Regions from separate parts of the Telluria sp. ZT3P26 genome, predicted to be linked through region 3. Evidence: predicted binding sites of a transcription regulator. Region 3 holds the regulator's gene; each other region holds the start of a gene.
The links. Region 3 encodes sigma-54, which starts transcription at its own class of promoters, with help from an activator protein. Its sites were predicted from a motif close to TGGCANGNAANCTGCTTT; they were not measured.
Positions count from the first base shown of each region.

Region 1: AC56LN_RS10595 (TldD/PmbA family protein) is a predicted target of sigma-54. The motif match lies at 1,812-1,829, and genes of this name have one in related genera.
Region 2: AC56LN_RS12500 (flavin monoamine oxidase family protein) is a predicted target of sigma-54. The motif match lies at 2,278-2,295, and genes of this name have one in related genera.

Region 1 is NZ_JCASII010000002.1:630,686-635,587, forward strand. It holds gene AC56LN_RS10585 (S1C family serine protease) at 1-731, opposite strand, end outside; gene AC56LN_RS10590 (class I SAM-dependent methyltransferase) at 838-1,623, opposite strand; gene AC56LN_RS10595 (TldD/PmbA family protein) at 1,975-3,609, shown strand; gene AC56LN_RS10600 (TldD/PmbA family protein) at 3,622-4,902, shown strand, end outside.
Region 2 is NZ_JCASII010000003.1:394,439-399,340, forward strand. It holds gene AC56LN_RS12490 (RidA family protein) at 1-201, opposite strand, end outside; gene AC56LN_RS12495 (c-type cytochrome) at 240-644, opposite strand; gene AC56LN_RS12500 (flavin monoamine oxidase family protein) at 641-2,227, opposite strand; gene AC56LN_RS12505 (hypothetical protein) at 2,586-3,317, opposite strand; gene AC56LN_RS12510 (c-type cytochrome) at 3,406-3,720, opposite strand; gene AC56LN_RS12515 (TonB-dependent receptor plug domain-containing protein) at 3,972-4,508, shown strand; gene AC56LN_RS12520 (TonB-dependent receptor domain-containing protein) at 4,518-4,902, shown strand, end outside.
Region 3 is NZ_JCASII010000006.1:82,306-87,207, reverse strand. It holds gene AC56LN_RS19175 (enoyl-CoA hydratase/isomerase family protein) at 1-998, opposite strand, end outside; gene hpf (ribosome hibernation-promoting factor, HPF/YfiA family) at 1,098-1,454, opposite strand; gene AC56LN_RS19165 (RNA polymerase factor sigma-54) at 1,529-3,016, opposite strand; gene lptB (LPS export ABC transporter ATP-binding protein) at 3,031-3,786, opposite strand; gene lptA (lipopolysaccharide transport periplasmic protein LptA) at 3,783-4,331, opposite strand; gene lptC (LPS export ABC transporter periplasmic protein LptC) at 4,377-4,902, opposite strand, start outside.

The DNA.
Region 1 (4,902 bases), on a different contig from region 3:
TCGATTTCTTCGTTCGGGATCACGTAGCCGATGCTCTGCGCATTGGTCACGTTGGCGAACGCCAGGCCGATCATGCGCTCGCCGGCGATCACCGGCCCGCCGCTGTTGCCCGGGTTGATCGGCGCGTCGATCTGGATGCGCAGGCCCGAGCTGAAGGCGCCGTAGTTGACGAATTCCACGCGCGAGATGATGCCGGTAGTGGTCGAGAGTGAATTGCCGCCGACCGGATAGCCGTAGGCGAACACCTGCTGGCGCACGTCCGGCAGCACGGCGGCGCGCGGCACCGGCGGGCGCTTGTCGAAGAACGAGGGATCATCGAGCTCCAGCACCGCCAGATCGAGCCCGCGCGCGAGCGCGATGACCTTGGCCGACACCTTGTCGCCCGACTGGCTGGCCTGCACCTCGACCTGGCTGGCATAGCCCACCACGTGGGCGTTGGTCAGGATGCGCTTGCCCTCGATGATCACGCCCGAACCGGTAACGGCGGCGGGGGCCGACTTGGTCCAGGGCTTGTACGGGTCGGGCCGGCGCACAGTGGCGAAAATCTTGACGACCGAGTTTTCAACGGCAGGCAGCGCGGGGGCGGGCGTGGTGGTGCGCGAGGCGGCTGGCACTGCGGGGGTGGGAACGGCGGTGGCGGTGGCCGGCTGGGCGTCGGGCGGCGTGGTTTCCTGGGCATGCAGCGCGCCGGAGACGGCCAGCGCGAGAACGGCGAATCGCAAGATCTTCATGGTTTCCTTCGGGTGCGCGAGGGGGATGTCAACCGGAAGAATACACACGTGCGCCGCAAAAGAACATACGGGGAAGGCGTCGGCCTTCCCACGTCATGCAGGCTGCTTACTTCTTGACGAATTTGAGCGTCATGCGATCGCTCTCGCCGATCGCCATGTACTTCTCGCGGTCCTTGTCCTTGTTGGCCAGTACCGGCGGCAGCGTCCAGACGCCTTTTTCATGATCCGCCTTGTCCTTCGGATTGGCGTTCACTTCCGATTTGGCGGCCAGCTTGAAGCCGGCCAGGTCGGCCATGCGGATCACATACGCTTCGTGCATGTAGCCGCTCGATGCCTTCGCATCCTGCGTCACCTTGACCGGCAGGCGATGCTCGACCACGCCCAGCACGCCGTTCGGCTTGAGGACCTTGTGGACTTCTTTCAGCGTGGTGACCACGGCTTCGTCGCCCGCGCCCAGCCAGTTGTGCAGGTTGCGGAAGGTGACGACCATATCGGCGCTGCCCGGCGCGCCCAGCTCGAAGCGGGTTGGCGGCTCGAACACGACCGGCATCACCTTGTCATACACCTTGGCGTCGGCAGCGAGCTTCTCGCGATAGGCCTTGCCGCCGCGGGACTCGGGCGAACCGCCAGCGCCAATCAGCTTGCCGTTCTCGCGCAAGTAGGGCGCCAGGATCTCGGTGTACCAGCCGCCGCCCGGTGAGAGTTCGATGACCGTCATGGTCGGCTTGATGCCGAAGAAGGTCAGGGTTTCGTAAGGGTGGCGGAACGCATCGCGCGCCTTGTTGGCGGCGGCGCGGTGCTCGCCGGCGATGGCGGATTTCAGGGCGTCGTCCGCGTGGGCGGCGCCGGCGATGCCGGTTGCCAGCATTGCGGCCAGGATCAGTCGTTTCATCGTGCGAGGTCTCCATGATGGTTGACGACGGGCGGTGCGCCGTCGTCGCTGCGCTGATGATCCGGGAGGCACGGCGCACAGTCAAGCATTCGTCACATATGCATGTGTGGTGGGCGTTGGCGCCCGTATTGACGGGCAGCCGGGAGAAAAGAAGCTGCGCAAGGTACGTACAAATTTGTGCATTGAGGTGGCACAACATTTGCCTATTCAAAGTCTTAAGTTGCTGCTAAGGTTGCGCGGTTTGTCACGTTTTCATCTGTCATAAAACCAAAGCATAAGAGCTGTAATTACAAGAGCGGCCCGAGCTGTTCGCGGAACCGCTGCCCGGACGAAGGTTATTCAGGAGATCTCATGGAACGCCGTACCTTTCTTAATCTCAGCAGCGGGGTAGCCGCCTCGATGCTGCTGCCTTTCGGACGCGCCATCGCTGCCGAAGAGCTCACCAGCAGCATGCCAGTGGCCGCCAAGAAGGCGCTGGCCGATGTCGCGCTCAACGCCGCCACCAAGGCCGGCGCCAGCTACGCCGACGTGCGCATCGGTCGCTACCTCAACCAGTTCATCACCACGCGCGACCTGAACGTCGAAAACGTGGCCAACACCGAGTCGGCTGGCGTGGGCGTGCGCGTGATCGTGAATGGCGCCTACGGCTTTGCCGCGACGTCCGACATGTCGACCGACGGCATCGCCAACGCGGCGCGCCAGGCCGTGGCAATCGCCAAGGCGAACGCCAAGCTGCAGACCGAACCGGTGCGCCTCGCACCAGTCAAGGGCGTGGGCGACGTTTCGTGGAGCACCCCGATCAAGAAGGACTGGCGCACCGTGCCGATCGCTGAGAAGACCGACATGCTGATCGCCGCGAACAAGGCCGGCATGGAAGGCGGCGCGAACTTCATGCAGTCGATGCTGTTCCAGGTGAACCAGCAAAAGTATTTTGCCTCGACCGACGGCTCGTACATCGACCAGGACGTGCATCGCCTGTGGGCGCCGTTCTCGGCCACCGCCGTCGACAAGGCCAGCGGCAAGTTCCGCTCGCGCGATGGCCTGAGCTCCCCGGTGGGCAAGGGCTACGAGTACTTCGACGCGCGGCCCGAGCACAAGATCAAGGCCGCTGGCGGCATCGCCACGCTGTACACCGAATCGTATGACATCGTCGAAGATGCCCGCGCCGCCGGCCGCGACGCCAAGCGCAAGCTGACCGCCAAGTCGGTCCAGCCGGGCAAGTACGACCTGATGCTGGCGCCTGAACACCTGTGGCTGACCATCCACGAGAACGTCGGCCACCCGACCGAACTCGATCGCGTGCTGGGCTTCGAAGCCAACTACGCCGGCACCAGCTTCGCCACGCTCGACAAGCTGCAATCGAAGACCTTCAAGTACGGCTCGCCGATCGTCAACATCTTCGCCGACAAGACCACGCCAGGCTCGCTGGGCGCCATCGGTTTCGACGACGAGGGCGTGAAAGCGAAACGCTGGGACATCATCAAGGACGGCATCCTGGTCAACTTCCAGGCCACGCGCGACCAGGCCCACATCATCGGCGAAAAAGAATCGCACGGCTGCTCGTATGCCGATGGCTGGAACACGGTCCAGTTCCAGCGCATGCCGAACGTCTCGCTCGCACCGGGCAAGACCAAGCTGACGCCGGACGAGATGGTCAAGGGCATCAAGAAGGGCATCTACATCGTCGGCGACGGTTCGTTCTCGATCGACCAGCAGCGCTACAACTCGCAGTTTGGCGGCCAGCTGTTCTACGAAATCAAGGACGGCAAGATCGGCCAGATGCTGGAAGACGTGGCGTACCAGTCGAACACGCAGGAATTCTGGGGCGCCTGCAGCGCCATCTGCGATGAACGCGACTGGCGCATGGGCGGCTCGTTCTTCGACGGCAAAGGACAGCCGCCGCAGATCAGCATCGTCTCGCATGGTTCGTCGACCACGCGCTTCAACGGCATCAATGTGATCAACACCGCTCGCAAGATCGGCTAAGCAGGGGCGCACATGAGTATCTTGACCCAGGAACAAACCAAACGCATCACCGACCGCGTGCTGTCGCTGAGCAAAGCCGATGAATGCATCGTCAACATCGAGGGCAACCGCATCGGCAATATCCGCTTCGCGCGCAACGCCGTCTCGACCGCCGGCCTGGCCGACGACACCCGCATCCAGGTGCAGGTGGCCTTCGGCAAAAAGCAGGGCACCGCGACCATCAACGAATTCGACGACAAGTCGATCGAGCGCGCAGTGCGCCGCGCCGAGGACCTGGCGCGCCTGGCACCGGACAATCCGGAATTCATCCCGGCCATCGCCAAGACCGCGTACAAGCCATCGGACACGTTCGTGCAGAAGACCGCCGACATCGATCCGGAATACCGCGCGCAGGCTGCGGCCTATGCGATCGAAGGCTGCCGCAAGCGCGGCCTGGTATCGGCCGGCTTCTTCACCGACCGCACCAGCTTTGAAACGATCGCCAACTCGAATGGCCTGTTCGGCCACCAGGTGGCAACGTCGCTGGACTTCACGCTGACCGTGCGCACCGAAGACGGCCGCGGTTCGGGCTGGGTCAAGCGCTCGGCGCGCGACGTCACCAAATTCGATCCGCGCGAAGCGGCCGAAATCGCGATCGAGAAAGCACTGCGCTCGGTCGACGCGAAGGCACTGGAACCGGGCCGCTACACGGTCATCATGGAACCGGCCGCCACGTCCGACCTGCTCAGCTTCATGCTGGGTGGCTTCGATGCACGCCGCGCCGACGAAGGCCGCAGCTTCCTGTCGAAAGCCGGCGGCAAGAACCGGCTGGGCGACAAGCTGTTCGACCAGCAGGTCAATATCTGGTCCGATCCGTGGGACAAGGATGTCGCCGTGCTGCCGTGGGACGACAACATGCTGCCGCGCGAGCGCGTGGAGCTGGTCAAGGACGGCAAGATCAATGCGCTGGACTACTCGCGCTTCTGGGCGCAGCAGAAGAACCAGCGCGCGGTGGGCGCGGCCGGCAACATCATCATGGCCGGCACCAGCAAGACCACCGAGGAGCTGATCGCGAATACCAAGAAGGGCGTGCTGGTCACGCGCACCTGGTATATCCGCATGGTCGATCCGCAATCGGTGCTGCTCACGGGCCTGACGCGCGACGGCACGTTCTACGTCGAAAACGGCAAGATCAAGCACCCGATCAAGAACTTCCGTTTCAATGAAAGCCCGGTGTCGATGCTGAACAATATCGAGGAAATCGGCAAGCCGGTGGTCATCGGCGCCGATGAAGCCCGTTACTCGATGCTGATC
Region 2 (4,902 bases), on a different contig from region 3:
CTTGTCGACAACCGGCGGCACCTGACCGCTGATGAAGTGGATCGTGGCGCCGGGTGGCACCGACACCGCCAGGGCAATGGGGAAATCCGAGTTCGGGATCTTGTGGCGCACGATGTCCGCGGCTGCGGCGCTGGCGATGGCAGGGGCCAGCAGCAGCGCTACGGCCAGGCACGAGGTAGAACGAAAAGCAGCGAGTGTCATCGGATCGTCTTTCATGGGCGTGGAAAAAGAAAACAGCATCAGTGCTTGTTGCCGAAGCGGTTGTCGCTTGCCGGCGCAACCTGCAGCGCCATGCGGCGCGCCTGAATTTCGGCGCTGGCGACGGGTGGCGCGTGGTTGCCCCAGCTGCTGCGCGCATAGGTCAGCACGGCCGCGATATCGGTGTCGTTCAGGCTGGCGCTGAAATCGGGCATGCCGCCGCGACCCTTGAGCAGCACGTCGGCCACGCCGTCGACCGGCCCGGTCGCGACCGGGCTGGCGACCAGCGCGGGAAACGCGCCGGGAATGCCGCGGCCATTGGCCTGGTGGCAGGCGGCGCAGTTTTTCGCGAAGAGCGTCTTGCCGTCTGCCGGTGCGGCAGTCTGGGCCTGGGCTGCACCGGCCAGTGAACAGGCAATCGCCAGTGCAATGGTCAGGATCTTCATGCGCTGGCCCTCCGGTGCAGCGCCTCGACCTGCTGCCACGCCGATTCGATGGCGCCGGCTTGCCAGCCGGTCAGGTAGCTCAGGTGTTCGCCGGCCAGCAGCACCCGGCGCTCGCCATCGAGCAGGACTGGATACGCGCTCTTGCGCGCGGCATCGGTCCATTCGGCCCAGCCACCCAGGCTGTACTGCACCCGGTGCCACGCAACCGAAAAACTGCTCTCGTAACTTGCCCGGTAGGCCGGGAAGATCTTTTCGCCGGCCGCAAGCGCGAACTCGGTCCGTTCAAGCGGCGTCATCCCGCTGACTTCAATGGCGTCCAGCGCGTAGTGGTAGTAGCCCAGCACGACGCCCTTTTTCTGCTGCCAGCCGCCCGACGGCAGCGAAATCGTGTTGATGCCCTTCAGGTCGGTCAGCACGTGGCCGCCGTAGATGTGGTCGTCTTCTTCCCAGAAGCGGCGCCCCATCTGCAGGCCGATCTTGCCGACCGGCGCATACGGGACAGCCTTGATGGCGGCCTTGAAACCGTCGGAGAAATCGGTGTCGATCATGCGCAGCACGGACAGAGGCACCGTGCACAGGCAATAGTCGGCCGTGACGCGCGAGAGCACGCCGCTGACCGTGTCGCGCACGTCGATCGTGACCTTGTCGTCGCCCTGCCGGATGCGCTGGACTTCGGCGAGATAGCGGATGCGCCCGCCCAGCCGCCGGGCGAATGCGCGCGGAATCGCGTCCATGCCGCCGACCGGCTGGAACATCGTCGCGTGCATCGGGAACTCCTGCACCGCGCTGTAGACCTTGCCGACCCGGGCCGCCAGCAGATCGCGAAACGCCAGCGGATCGGACGGCGTGCCCGCACCCGGCACCAGGCCGGCGCCGGGGTTGGTGGCAAAACCGCGCCCGCTGCGGCCCTTGTAGGCCAGGTCGCCGGCGTCCAGCGCCCCTTCGTGCCTGAGGTAATCGAGCAGCAGGCGCTGGTCGTCGCCCGTCAGCTGGGTATCGAGCTGGTGGCCCGTGACCGATTTCGCCAGCAGCTCGGCGACGTGGCCGCGCATGTCGGCCTTGATCTGTGCGCCGCGCAAGCGCTGCTTCGACAGCGGACCGCCATCCTCGAGGTACACGTACGCATGGTCATTCTCGTTGACCATCACTTCGAGCGGCACCTTGAACTGGCGCGCGTAATACAGCGTGGACTGGTGGTCCAGCGGAATGCGCCACGGGCCGTGGTTGATGTACTGGCCGGCATCGAAGCGGCACTGCTGGGCCTCGCCGCCCAGCTCCTGCAGCGCGAAGCCCTTGCGGGCCGTCTGGCAGCGCCCGCCGGCGTAAGCTCGCGCCTCGAGCACCTGGACTTCGTAGCCCAGCTTGCCCAGTTCGTAGGCTGCTGTCAGGCCGGCCAGGCCGGCGCCCAGCACGACGACTTTCTTGCCCTTGCCGCTGCCGGCGAGCAGGGGCGGGGTCGTGGTCCTGGACGCGATCCCCATGCCCCAGGCATTCATTGAACTCATCAGCAGCGCCGAACCGCCAACGGCGGCGGCGCGGTACAGAAACTCACGTCGGGTCAACGACGGTGTCAAACGATCCATGCATAACCTCCACTTGGTGTTACTGGAAAGACCTTGCAACTAGTGGCCTATCAGCAATACCTGTGCCAAGCAGGGGGCAATTACGTCAATACGTTACTTATTAAAATAAAGTGCTGCGCCTGTTTTTCCGAATGTAAGCACCGCGTAAGTCGTGCTATGCAAACAAGATTCGGAACAGGCACACTGTCATTCGTATTGACAAACGTGACGCTGGCGTATCCGATGCGCACGGCATGGCGCGTCCAGACTTTATTCGTTGGAACATGGAATGGACCGAGGGCCAGTGGCCAGCGGGGCCTGCGCACACGCCCGGAGCGTGCCAAATCGACACTGCACCGTTGTGGCGTAAATACGCACTTCAATGGGTGTGGTCGACGCCGTCGCGATCCAGCCAGTAGTTGAACTGGCCGTAGCTGGGAATGACGCCGGGCGCACAGTCGGCGAAGTGGTCGAGCAGCATCTGGCGATACGCCGCAGGCCGCGAGAAGCGCGGGTGGGTGGCGGCAAAGTGCGCGGCGGCGGCCACGAACAGCGCCCGCAGCGCGGCGTCGGTGTTCGTGCCTGCATTGGCACCGCTCGTCGCGCCATTGCGCGGGCGGCCACGCTTGACGCCGGCGCTGGCCGAGCGCGTCCTGCCGCGCGCGCCGGAGTTGGCGTAATCGGGCAGCAGCGCGTCGATCGTCTGGCCCCGCTCCCAGTAGCGGCGCAGGTAGCGCATGAGCGTGGCGACGGACACCGCATGGGTGCCGGCATAGGCGCTGAGCAAGGCTGCACGCGGGCGTGGCAGGTACACCTGCGGTACGTCACGGTGCAGCGCGCTCACGGCATCCCACGCCTTCATCTGCAGCAGGCGGTGCTTGCCGGACGGGGCCTCGGCGCGCGGCGCACGACACGGATCGGTGAGCAGCAGGCGCGCGCGTCGCATCAAGACGTCGGCGATCAGGACCTGCAGGGGAGTGCTGCACGGCGTGGCGCTCGGCTGCCGCAGCGGGTAGAGATACGCAACGCCATGCGCCACGTCGATCCAGAGAATCCGCACCAGATGGCCCGGTGGATCGAGGTATTCGATGACATCGTTGTGCAAGAACATCGGCCGCTCCTGGCGTTGAGTTCATTGCTTGTATGCAAAGAACGCGCCAGGCACGGTGATCGCGGCCCCGGTCGGGGCCGCCGGTGGGTCATTTCTGCGCCAGGATCCATTTCGCCAGGACCCTGGCATCGGCTTCGGTAACCTGCGGATTGGCCGGCATCGGGATCGGACCCCAGGTGCCGCTGCTGCCTTTCTGGATCTTCTGGACCAGGCGCGCCTCGGCGCCGGCATCCTTCGCGTACTTGGCCGCGACATCCTTGTAGGACGGGCCAACCAGCTTGGCGCCGATGGCATGGCACGCCATGCAGGCCTTGGCCTTGGCCAGGTCGGGGTTCGCGTGGGCGGCAGGGATCGCGGCGACGGCGAATGTCACCGCCATGGTCAGGGTCAGGTACGTCTTCATGATGCTCCAGTGGCTGGGTTGATCGCAGGGGGCCGGCACCCTCTGCGGGCACCACCCGCCATCATAGCGGGAAACCCCGGTGACATGGGCAGCGCGCCGGTGCATGACCAGCTTCCGACACGCGCGCCATGAAAATTTGAATAGGAATGATTCGCATTTATGATTAGAATGGCGCCGTTCCGCGATCTTTACTTCTTTTTACGTATTGACGCGAAGCTTAAATACTAATGATAAAAAAGGATGCCTGAAGAATGACCGACCGTTCGCCTGCCCCGCAGTTTGCCCGCACTATCCTGAGCCTGGCCATCGGCGCGATGCCGCTTGCCGGTTTCGCCGCTGACGCGCTGCTTGATGACTTGCCGGCGGCCATGCCCACCGTGGTTGTCACCGCGGCCGGCTTCGAGCAGACGATCCGCGAAGCGCCGGCGTCCATCACGGTGCTGAGCCGCGAGCAGCTTCAGAAAGAGCGCTTCGGCAATCTGGCGCAGGCGCTCGAGAGCGTGGAAGGCATTGACGTGGGCGCGTCCGGCGACAAGACCGGTGGCATGAACATCAGCATCCGCGGCATGCCGAGCGACTACACGCTGATCCTGATCGATGGCCGGCGCCAGAACGCGGCCGGCAATGTCACGCCGAATGGCTTCGGCGGTACCTCGACCAGCTTCATGCCGCCGGTGAGTGCCATCGATCGCATCGAGATCATCCGCGGTCCGATGTCGACGCTGTACGGCTCGGATGCCATGGGCGGCGTGATCAACATCATCACGCGCAAGGTCGGCAAGCGCTAGGCCGGCTCAGTGGCAGCCGACTATACGCTGCAGGAAGACGACCAGTTTGGCGACGTCAAGGGCGCCAAGTTCTACCTGAGTGGCCCGCTCGCGGCCGATGTGCTGGGCTTGTCGTTGCGCGGCAGCACGCTGCGCCGCGACGAGGCCAGCATCTCGTACGACGAGATCAACCCGGCCCGGCCGCTGGTCCAGAACGCCAACCCGGTCAGGCAGAAGGTCGACAACCTGGGCGCGCGCCTGGCATTTACCCCGCACCGCAACCACGAATTCGTGCTCGACGCCGACAGGACGCGCCAGACCTATGACAACACGCGCGGCCAGCTCGGGACGCTGGGCACGGGTGGCTACGGTCCGGAGCAGAAATACAACCGCGACCAGACGACGCTGTCGTACA
Region 3 (4,902 bases):
AGGTCGAGCGACGGCGGATTCCATTGCGGCGCATTGTCCTTGTCGATGACGAGCGCGCGCACGCCTTCGAGTACCTCACCATGCTCGAAGTTGCGGCGCACGAGCGAGCGCTCCAGGCGCAGGCAGTCGGCGACATCGAGCGATGCGCCGCGCCGCAGCAGCTCGCGCGTCACGCACATCATCAACGGCGAGCGCTGACGCATCGCGCGCAATGCCTTCTGCGCGAATGGCGTGTCGTCACCCTCGAGCGACGCCATGATTGCCGCCACCGAGTCCGCGCCAAAATGCGCATCGATGCATGCGCGGTTGGCCTGCAGTTCGCTCTCGCCGGCGTGCGCCGTGGCGAACGCGCGGATCGCCGCCGGCAGATCCGCGCCCGGCGTCGCCTCGATCAGCGACTGCAACGCCGGCAGGTCGGCGCCCGGCACGAACACGTCGGCCAGGCCCACGTACAGCGCGTCGGCCGCGCCGATCGTCAGGCCGGTCAAGCCCAGGAACATCCCCAGTTGGCCCGGTGCGTGTGACAGGAAATGGCTGCCGCCGACATCGGGAAACAGGCCGATATTCACCTCGGGCATCGCCATCTTGGTGCGGTCGGTGACGATGCGCAGGCCGCAATCGGGCCCGCCCTGCGCGATGCCCATGCCGCCGCCCATGACCACGCCGTCCATCAGCGCGATATACGGTTTCGGATAAAAATGGATCAGGTGATTGAGCGCGTATTCTTCGGTGAAGAAATCCTCGAGCAGTGCGCTGCCGCCCTGCGGCGAGGCGTTGCCGACGTCGTGGAAGAAACGGATATCGCCGCCCGCGCACAGCGCTTTTTCGCTGCTGCTGGTGATCACCACCGCATCGACGGCGGCGTCATGCTGCCAGTCGAGCAGGATCGCGGTCAGCGCGCGCACCATGTCCAGCGACAGCGAATTGAGCGCCTTGGGACGGTCGAGGGTGATGATGCCGGCGCGGTTGGCGATGCGGGTCAGGACGTGTTCGGACATGGCGTGATCCATCGAAAGGAAACACGTATTTTACCGGCAGCGGGATGCAAAAAGGGCGTCCCGAAAAGACGCCCCTGGCGATGTTAACCTGCGCTCGAATCAGGCGGCAGCGACGTCTGCTTCGTCGACGTCCAGGCGTTTGATCGATGTTCGGTTATGGTCTTTCAGCATCTGCTTGTGCTTCAGGATTTGTCGATCCAGTTTATCCATCAACATGTCGATTGCGGCATACAGGTCTTGCGCGACGCTCGCCACGTGCAGGGTCTTGCCCGACACCTGGACGTTGATTTCAGCTTTTTGCCTTTTTTCTTTTTCAGTGAGGTTATCGACGGCCAGGAAGACGTGGGTATCTATGACTTGATCGAAATGGCGAATAATGCGCTCGAGCTTATTCTGAACGTATTCACGGATGGCAGGGGTTACTTCGAGATGGTGACCACTGATGGTGAGGTTCATACACACTCCTTTGAAGATGTCACGTCGCTTGCACCACACAGGAGCTGAAGGCACAGACTGTATGAGCGGCGTTGTTACAAGGCTTTGCGGAGACTGACGGGGGGGATCTTGAGCGCTTCACGGTATTTTGCGACCGTCCTGCGCGCAATGACCATGCCTTGTTCCCCGAGCATTTCCGCGATCTTGCTGTCGGATAATGGATTCTTAGGGTCTTCTGCTCCTGTCAATTGTGCGATGAGCGCACGGATTGCCGTTGAGGATGCTTCGCCTCCCGCTTCGGTGGCAACGTGGCTACCGAAGAAATACTTCAACTCGAACATGCCGTGCGGGGTCAGCATGTATTTCTGGGTTGTGACACGAGAGATCGTGCTCTCGTGCAGACCTAGTGTATCAGCTATCTCGCGCAAAACAAGGGGCCGCATGGCAACCGCGCCATGGCTGAAAAAGTTGCGCTGGCGTTCGACGATCGCCTCGGCCACACGCAGGATCGTGTCGAAACGCTGGCGCATGTTCTTGATGAGCCACTTCGCCTCCTGCATCTGCGCGCCCATCTGGCTCTCGCTGCGGCCCTGCTTGAGCATCGTGGCGTACAGGCTGTTCACGCGCAGGCGCGGCATCACGTCCGGGTTCAGCGTGACCGCCCAGCCGTTCTTGGCACGGCGCACGATCACGTCCGGCACCACGTAATCCGACACGTTCGACGCGAACGCGGCGCCCGGATGCGGATTGCACTGGCGGACCACGGCCTGCACTTCGCGCAGGTCTTCGTCGTCGCAATCGAGCGCCTTTTTCAGCTTGCTGTATTCGCGCTGCGCGAACCAGGTCAGGTAGCCTTCGACGATCTTCAGGGCCATGCGGCGCGTGACCATCGGCACGCCCGGCATGCGCCGGATCTGCAGCGCCAGGCATTCGGCCGCGCTGCGCGCGCCCACGCCCACCGGGTCCATGCTCTGCACCATCGCCAGCGCGCAGCGCAGTTCGTCGAGGTCGACCTCGAGTTCTTCGGGCAGGCGTGCGTGGATGTCGTCGAGCGGTTCTTCCAGGTAGCCGTTGTCATCGAGCGCGTCGATCACCAGTTCGGCCAGCGCGCGGTCGCGGGTTGACAGCAGCGTTTCGCGCACCTGCTCCATCAGGTGTTCGCGCAGCGTGATGGCGCACGCTTCCAGCTGCGGGCGGCCGTCTTCGTCGTCGCTGCTGCTGCCACTGCCGGACGACGCGCCGCTGCCTTCGCTCCAGTCATTGTCGGGCCGGTCGCCATCGACCGCGCCGCCTTCAGCGCCCTCGCCCTCGGCCGGGGCGCTGCCCTCGCCTTCGGCCTGCTGGCCCGGCGCCGGCGGCGCCTCGCCGGGTGCCGGCGCATTGTTGATCGCCCCATCGGCCAGCAAGCGCACCGAATGATCGAGCGGATCGTCGAGCCTTTCGAGCAGCGGGTTATCACCCAGTATCTGCTCGATCTCCTGGTGCAGTTCGAGCGTCGACAGTTGCAGCAACCGGATCGATTGCTGCAGCTGTGGCGTGAGCGCCAGGTGCTGCGAAGTGCGGAGCTGAAGGGACTGTTTCATCAATTGGTCATGGCTTACATGCGGAAATGTTCACCAAGGTACACGCGGCGCACCGACTCGTCGGCGATGATATCGTCGGGCCGGCCGGATGCGAGCACCGCGCCCTGATTGATGATGTAGGCGCGGTCGCAGATGCCAAGCGTCTCGCGGACATTGTGGTCGGTGATCAGGACGCCGATCTTGCGCTCCTTGAGGAAGCGCACGATGCGCTGGATCTCGATCACGGCGATCGGGTCGACGCCGGCAAAGGGTTCGTCAAGCAGCACGAAGCGCGGGTTGGTCGCCAGTGCACGCGCGATCTCCACGCGGCGGCGCTCGCCGCCCGACAGCGACAGCGCCGGGTTCTCGCGCAGCTTCTCGATCTGCAGGTCGGCCAGCAAGGTATCGAGGCGGTCGTTGATCTCGGTTTTGGTGAGCGACTTGCCGTTGACCTTCTGCAGTTCGAGCACGGCGCGGATGTTTTCTTCCACCGTCAGCTTGCGAAACACCGAGGCTTCCTGCGGCAGGTACGACAGGCCGAGCACCGCGCGGCGATGGATCGGCAGGCTGGTGATGTCGGTGCCGTTGATGCTGATCGAGCCGGCGTCCGATGGGACCAGGCCGACGATCATGTAGAACGAGGTGGTCTTGCCGGCGCCGTTCGGGCCCAGCAAACCTACCACTTCGCCGCATTCGACATCCAGCGACACATCGCGCACGACCAGGCGCTTGCCATAGCTTTTCTGCAGGCCCTTGACGACCAGCGTGCTGCGATCGTTCAGTTCCGTCATTGCGTGCCTCCGGCCGGCGTACGCTTGGGCGCCAGGATCAGCGTGCCACGTCCGCCGCCAACCTTGCTCTCGCCGCTGACGTCATTGCGCACGGCGACGACTTCCTTGCGGTTGTCGTACGAAATGAACGGGCCGGTCATCTGGTTGGTCATGCGGTCGTTTTCGAGTTCCTTGACGACGGCGTTCGAGTACAGGCGCACCAGCTCCGTACGTTCGTCGTATTCGATGCGTTCGGCCTGGCCTTCGACCCACAGGTTCGGGCCGCCGTCGCGCTTCTGGCGGAAGGTGGCCGGCTTGCCGTTGGCGGCGGTAAGCGTCACGCTCATATAGCCTTCGGGCGTATCCCGGACCACGGCGCGTTCGGCCTTGACCAGCAGCGTGCCGCGGGTCAGGATCACGTTGCCGGTGAAGGTGCGCACGCCGGCGACGCCATCGAGGTCGCCGTTATCGTATTCGAGCGCCGCCTGCTTGAGCGAGTCGGCCTTTTCTGCCATGGCGCTCAGGGAAAGGAGAGAAAAGAAAGCGGCAGCAAAGAGTTTTTTCATGATGGTGCTGGTCCTGGGTTAGCACGCGCGCATGGCTGGTGGCCTTCAGCGCTGGCGTGGCGGATAGACGATACGGCCGCGGCCGGACAATTTCATCTGCATGGTCGCGTTGTTGGCCACCAGGCCGACGGCCTTGAGGCTGGACGCGCCGAGCTCCATGTCGATCGGCTGGTCGGTCTTGACGATTTCTTCGTCGGGCAATACGGTCATGGCCTGCGTGCGCACGCGCAGCGCTTCGCTGGCGGGCGTCTTCGGGCGCTGCAGATCGACGTCGCCGAACAGTTCGACGCGGTGTTCTTCATGGAAGATGCGCGCATTCTTGGCCACCACCGTCATCGGCGGACGGCCCGGTTCAACGCCGCGCATCAGGGGCTGGTCGACATTCGACACGTCGCCCTGCGGGATGTGGGCCAGGCGCTTGCCCGACACGACATAGCTCGGCTGGCCGTTGGGCGTCATCCGCACGAACGAGAAATTCTCGACGATGTAATCCGGCTCGTTGGCCGGGCCGCCCAGCTGCGCATCGATCTCGGTCCCCTGCATCAGCTGCAGCAGCCAGAAGCTGCCGAAG